One region of the Limnobaculum zhutongyuii genome, then DNA from elsewhere that is predicted to be linked to it. Evidence: predicted binding sites of a transcription regulator. Region 1 holds the regulator's gene; each other region holds the start of a gene.
The links. The regulator CRP, encoded in region 1, controls carbon source genes, mostly activating them, when cyclic AMP is high. The targets are predictions, from matches to a motif close to ATGTGANNNNNNTCACAT.
Positions count from the first base shown of each region.

Region 2: rhaB (rhamnulokinase) is a predicted target of CRP. The motif match lies at 920-937, and genes of this name have one in related genera.
Region 3: rbsD (D-ribose pyranase) is a predicted target of CRP. The motif match lies at 1,217-1,234, and genes of this name have one in related genera.

Region 1 covers NZ_CP034752.1:4,167,629-4,169,903, reverse strand. Annotated here, with positions in the region: gene EKN56_RS18685 (YccS/YhfK family putative transporter) at 1-680, opposite strand, end outside; gene crp (cAMP-activated global transcriptional regulator CRP) at 751-1,383, opposite strand; gene EKN56_RS18675 (phosphoribulokinase) at 1,680-2,275, opposite strand, start outside.
Region 2 covers NZ_CP034752.1:4,370,227-4,372,501, reverse strand. Annotated here, with positions in the region: gene rhaS (HTH-type transcriptional activator RhaS) at 1-732, opposite strand, end outside; gene rhaB (rhamnulokinase) at 1,048-2,275, shown strand, end outside.
Region 3 covers NZ_CP034752.1:405,546-407,820, forward strand. Annotated here, with positions in the region: gene atoD (acetate CoA-transferase subunit alpha) at 1-287, shown strand, start outside; gene EKN56_RS01470 (3-oxoacid CoA-transferase subunit B) at 284-952, shown strand; gene rbsD (D-ribose pyranase) at 1,347-1,766, shown strand; gene rbsA (ribose ABC transporter ATP-binding protein RbsA) at 1,776-2,275, shown strand, end outside.

The DNA.
Region 1 (2,275 bases):
CGCCGATGACGAGGGTGCTTCAGATTGGGAATCATATAGATTTGCTGATAAATCAACGTGATGATATCCATCACTTTCTGTTGGCGTAACAGTAGGGGAGGGAGTGCTTTTTCAGGATCGGTATGTTGGGTTAATAAGCTGTATTTCTCTTCAAAATAGTAAGCTAACTGACGAAAAAGCAGGCTAAGTGATTCTCGCATGGGTTGTTCTTGCCAGAGCCGAAACCACAGGTGGATAAATAAACCATACCAGAACGTGCCAATGGCAAATAATATGGCTACTCGCCAGATAGGTAAATTCCCCGCCATACTGAGCGTAAAAATGGCGGTCACTAATGCCGCAGGCATTAATCGTCCATAAAGCGGACTGATTTCCGCCGTTACACCAAACAGGAGGGTCAGAATAAGCATGCAGAACGGCAGCGGAACTGACCACAGCAGCAGAAACTGTAACAATACACTGCTAATAACAAACAGTGAGCCACCAATAGCCAGCCGTTTGAAAAAGTGTTTATGGGGAGTGTCGAGACCACCAATACTGCAGCAGGCAGGAACAAGGGAGAGTAAAAAGCCGGTTGCCAGATCGTCGAGTAGCCAAAACAGCAAGACAGGCAAACAGAGAACTAAAGTTTGGCGCAGAGCATAATTGACTTCTGGATGATAAATGACTCGTCGCCACATAGGCCTCCCCGGGAAAAGAAAGCGGATATGGCATTTGGAGGCCGTAAACCTATCCGCTTCTCTTTATTATTTAACGAGTCCCGTAGACAACGATAGTCTTTCCATGAGCGGAGATCAGGTTTTGATCTTCCAGCATTTTTAAAATACGTCCTACCGTTTCACGGGAACATCCAACAATTTGACCAATTTCCTGACGGGTGATCTTAATTTGCATTCCGTCTGGATGAGTCATTGCATCCGGCTGTTTAGCCAGGTTGAGTAATGTCTGTGCGATACGGCCCGTAACATCAAGGAAGGCAAGGCTTCCTACTTTCTCAGAGGTAACCTGTAAGCGGCTGGCCATCTGAGCAGATAAACGCATTAAAATATCTGGGTTAACTTGAATCAGCTGGCGAAACTTCTTATAGGAAATTTCAGCAACTTCACATGCTGTTTTTGCCCTGACCCAGGCACTGCGCTCCTGACCTTCTTCAAACAGGCCAAGTTCTCCGATGAAATCCCCCTGATTGAGATAGGAGAGGATCATCTCTTTACCTTCTTCATCCTTAATCAGAACGGCTACGGCACCCTTTACAATATAGTAAAGAGTTTCTGCTTTTTCACCTTGGTGAATAAGTGTGCTCTTGGATGGATATTTATGAATATGACAATGAGATAAAAACCATTCGAGAGTAGGGTCTGTTTGCGGTTTGCCGAGAACCATTTGTTGTTATCCTCTTTGTAGTCACTGCCTAACACAGCAAAGCGAGAAGCTTGCCGAAAATCTTACCCGCCCCGAAGCATATAACTTGCCAGGTGAGCGCTATTATAGCTGATGTAAAAAAGAATATAGAGGTGTTTGTGGGTTAGTATTGCATCAGCCTGAGCAAACTCTAATTTATCTGTTATACCCACACTATGGTTTTAACACAGGTTGAGCCAAGAGTCTCGTGTTGTCTTACTAAAATGAGGGTTAAGCGGCGCTGATTCGGGTTATTCGCCTGTTTTATCCTCATTTCCCTATTCTAATATTCTGCCTTCTAATAATTGTTGTATTAATGGTGTGATAATTAACTCCATAGCCAGCCCCAACTTCCCTCCTGGAATCACTAAAGTGTTTGTTTGGGAGATAAACGATCCCTGTAACATGACCAGTAAATAGGGAAAATCAATTCCTGTCAGCCCCCTGAAGTGAATAACGACCAGACTTTCGTCCATAGTTGGAATACTTTTCGCAGAAAACGGGTCAGAGGTATCAACGGTGGGGACGCGTTGGAAGTTGATATGCGTCCGGGAAAACTGTGGGGTGATGTAATTGATGTAGTCGTCCATTGAACGCACAACAGAATCCAGTACCGCTTCCCGGGAGTGTTCTCGTTCCACGGTGTCGCGGATCAGCTTTTGTATCCACTCCAGGTTAACGATAGGAACGACTCCAACCAGCAAATCGACATGCCGGGCAACATTATGTTTTGCGGTGACGATGCCGCCATGCAGACCTTCATAAAATAGCAGGTCGGTGGTTTCAGGCAGCGGTTGCCAGGGGGTAAAAGTACCGGGTGTTTGATTATAGGGAACCGCTTCATCATAAGTATGCAAGTACTTACGTGTGCGTC
Region 2 (2,275 bases), 200 kb from region 1:
ATAGGCAATATCGGTAATACTGTCATCGCTTTGAAACAGACGCCGTCGGGCCTCCAGCAGCCGGAGTCGGTTAAGATAGCGCTGTGGCGTCATACCGGTGGCCTGTTTCACCTGACGGTGCATGGTGCGCAGGGCCAGCGAAAAACGCTCTGCCAGCTCTTCCCAGTTCACCTCTTCATTGTAGTTATTGCGTAGCCAGTTAAGCAGTGCGCCAACGCAGGCTTCCCGACTGTCTTGTCTGGCGGTTTCGAAGCAGCTTTGACGTAGCAACATCAACAGTTGTAAGAATAAACCTTCGCTGGACGCAATATCTTCCAGTTCGCTGCTGTTGGTACTCGTTTGCAGACAATCAATGCAGTTTTTCGCTTTTTTTAATGCAGATGAGTTGATTTGCCAGTGTGATTGCTGCTGGGCATGAGAACCGGGTAACCAGGCTTCGATATCCGTCAGAAAACGAAAATTCTTCGGTGAACGGTACAGCACATTGGTTAAATGCAGGTTATCCACGTTTTCAAACTGATGATGATCTCTGTCGCGAACAAAGCAAACGGTGCCGCTGCATAGTGCATAGGGAGTGTCGTTAAAGATATGCACGCCGGAACCGTGCTCCACAAGAACGATTTCATAGAAATCATGGCTGTGTTCAGGAAAAACACATTGTGGTGCCCGGTTCTCAATTGCAACCGTTGAGGCATCGGATGCAAAAAAGCCATCACTTTTTAGTAAGGTCATTTTTGTGACTCCTTTCAACATCGTGTAGCTCAAAGCTTAGAGGAAGATCGGGGCGCTTCGCCTTAGAAATCAGACGTGACATCGGCCAAAAATGACCATTTTTTTAAGATTGACGAGTTTATTGATTAGTTTGTGCAGAAGGTCACATTACATTTTTGGCCCGATAATTCAGTGCGGTTTTGCCATTTTGTGATCGGTTTCACATCAGTCTTTGTTATTTTGCCAAACCTGCTGGTGGCATGGCAGTGGCCCGAAGGTAGAGGCGACTTACTCTCCGTAGACTTCCCGCTATAGATGAATAAGGGGAAGGTTACTATGAGCGTACGCAATATTGTCGCCATTGATTTAGGCGCATCCAGTGGGCGGGTGATGCTGGCAACCTGGAGTGCTTCAACTCAACGCTTAACGCTTAAAGAGATCCATCGGTTTACTAATTGTCTGACGCCGGTGGACGGTCATGATACCTGGGATCTGGCGGCGCTTGAGCGCGAAATTCTCACCGGACTGACCACCATTGATAATAATGGTGTGCGGATCGCCAGTATCGGTATTGATACCTGGGGCGTTGATTACGTTTTGTTGGATAAGCGTGGCGAACGCGTTGGGTTGCCGTATGCCTATCGGGATCATCGTACCGATGGCGTGATGACCCGAGTGATGAACGAACTGGGCCAGAAAAACCTGTACTGGAAAACCGGTATTCAGTTTTTGCCCTTTAATACGTTGTATCAACTGAAAGCCTTCAGCGAGCAACAGCCGGAATTGATTGAGCAGGTTAAGCATTTGCTGCTGATACCTGACTATTTGCACTATCGCCTCACCGGCAAAATTAACCATGAATATACCAATGCCAGCACCACGCAAATGCTCAACTTGAGCAGCGGTGACTGGGATAAGGAGCTGCTGGATTATCTGGGCATTCCCGCTCAATGGCTGACTAAACCATCCCAGCCGGGAACGCCAATTGGTGAGTGGCAGGCGCCGTCAGGCCGTTCGGTTCCGGTGGTTTCTGTTGCCACCCATGATACCGCCAGCGCGGTGATTGCCGCGCCGTTAACCGGACACCATTGTGCCTACCTGAGTTCAGGAACCTGGTCGCTGATGGGAATTGAAAGCGTCAATCCGTTTAATGACCTGAAGGCGATGGCCGCTAATATCACCAACGAAGGCGGCATTAACGGTACTTACCGTGTGTTAAAAAATATTATGGGTCTGTGGCTGTTGCAGCGCATCTGCTGTGAGCTGAAGATAACCGACCTACCGCAGCTGATTGCTAAAACAGAGAAGCTGCCGCCTTTTACCAGCCTGATTAATCCCAATGATGAGCGGTTTATCAATCCTTCCTCCATGGTGGAAGAGATCCGTCAGGCCTGCGCTGAACATCAGCAACCGGTGCCACAAGTGCCGGAAGAATTGGCTCGCTGTATTTTTGACAGTCTGGCCATGCTCTACCGTCAGGTGATGCTGGAGCTTTCTGCCTTACAGGGGCAGCCGATTAAGCAACTGCATATCGTGGGTGGCGGCTGTCAGAACGCCTTCCTGA
Region 3 (2,275 bases), 870 kb from region 1:
CTGTCGTGGAGCAGGGTAAGCAGCGTATGACCATTGACGGTCGTGACTATCTATTGGAGATGCCGTTGAAAGCCGATCTGGCGGTTATTCATGCTAAACGCGGCGATACCGCGGGTAACCTCTACTATCGACGCTCCGCCAGAAACTTTAATCCGATTATTGCGCTGGCGGCAGAGCAGGTGTTTGCTGAGGTAGAGGAGCTGGTTAACGTTGGCGATCTCGACCCGGATATGGTGATGACGCCCGGTATGTTAGTCAGCGGCCTGATAAAAGGAGATGAGTCATGAGTCCAAAAGAGTTTATTGCCCGTCGCGTGGCGCAAGAGCTAAAAGACGGTGACATTGTGAATCTGGGTATCGGTTTACCCACGCTGGTGGCCCATTATCTGCCTGATGATGTGGATATTGTTCTGCAATCGGAAAACGGTTTTTTAGGTATCTGCCCGGTGGATGAAGCAAATCCTGACCCTGATTTGGCCAATGCGGGAGGGCAACCGTGCGGCATTATTTCCGGAGGCTCGACGTTTGACAGCTCTTTTTCTTTTGCCCTGATCCGCGGTGGTCATGTGGACGCCTGTGTTTTGGGGGGGCTGGAAGTCGATCAAAAAGGCAATCTGGCGAACTGGATGATACCGGGCAAGATGGTACCCGGTATGGGCGGCGCTATGGACTTAGTCACCGGAGCGCGCAAAGTGATTGTTGCCATGGAACACAACGCTAAAAACGGTACAGCGAAAATTCTTAAACAGTGTGCATTGCCGCTAACCGCAGAAAACTGTGTATCGATGATAGTTACCGAACTGGCGGTATTTCGCTTCAAAGATGGTCAGTTGGTGCTCACTGAGCATGCGCCGGAAGTATCGGTAGAAGAGATTAGGGCAAAAACAGACGCTGAGTTTGTTATCGATGAGCAACTCAAACCGATAGTGGTTGCAGAGTCTCTCACTGCCTGAAAATTATAATAAGACAGCTAACAAAATAACTCCTTGATTACCCGTTTGTACCATCCGGCAAAGCTTCTCCTCCTGCGTAGCCGGATGGTACTTTTTTTCGAATCTTTCGTGTAATAAACCCTGTAATAGACCCCACCACTCTTTTTTAAGTCCTGAACATAAATTATCCAACTATACTTCTGGTAACCCTGACTTTGGGGTGAAATAACGCAATTTAGACTTAACCGTTTCAGCCACAGTGGGCATTGGCTATAAATCGAAACGTTTCGATGAAGGTCACAATTTTTCCAAAATCCTTTTGCTTTCCCCGACGAATTTTCTAATACTCCCGATAACAACGAAACGTTTCGATGACGGTAAAACCGCCAAATCAGTTCAACAGAAGGTGGGATAAATGAAAAAAGGTAAGCTGCTTAACTCCATGCTCTCTTCCGTGATTTCGCAGTTAGGGCATACCGATACGCTGACTATCGGCGATGCGGGTTTACCCATTCCTGCATCCGTTGAGCGTATTGATTTAGCACTAACGCTTGGAGTGCCTTCATTCTTGCAGGTATTTGATACCGTAACGGATGAAATGCAGGTTGAAAAAGCGATTATTGCCAGTGAAATCAAAGAAAAAAACCAGCATATTCATCAAGAGTTGCTGACCCGTCTTAAACAACTGGAACAGTGTCAGGGCAATGTTATTGCGCTGGAGTATGTTACCCATGAACAGTTTAAGGCTTTATCCCATAGCAGCCGGGCCATTGTCCGTACGGGTGAATGTTCCCCTTACGCCAATATTATTTTGTGCTCCGGCGTTGTGTTCTGAGGTACTCCTATGCAACCTCTGCTTAAACTAAACGGCATTGATAAATCCTTCCCCGGTGTGAAGGCGTTATCTGGTGCCAGCCTTAGCGTTTATCCCGGCAAAGTCATGGCATTGCTGGGCGAAAACGGTGCCGGTAAATCGACACTGATGAAAGTACTGACGGGTATTTACACTAAAGATGCCGGAACTATCGAATACCTTGGTAAAGACGTAGCCTTTAGCGGTCCTAAAGCCTCTCAGGAGGCGGGAATCGGTATTATTCATCAGGAATTAAACCTGATTCCACAGCTGAGTATTGCTGAAAATATCTTTCTTGGTCGGGAATTCGTTAATGCCATTGGCCGTATCGACTGGAAGAAAACCTATGCGGAAGCTGACCGTCTGCTACGTCGCCTGAATGTGGACTACAGCAGTCGCCGTCTGGTTAGCGAGCTGTCTATTGGCGATCAGCAAATGGTGGAGATCGCCAAAGTGCTGAGCTTTGAATCCAAAGTTATCATTATGGACGA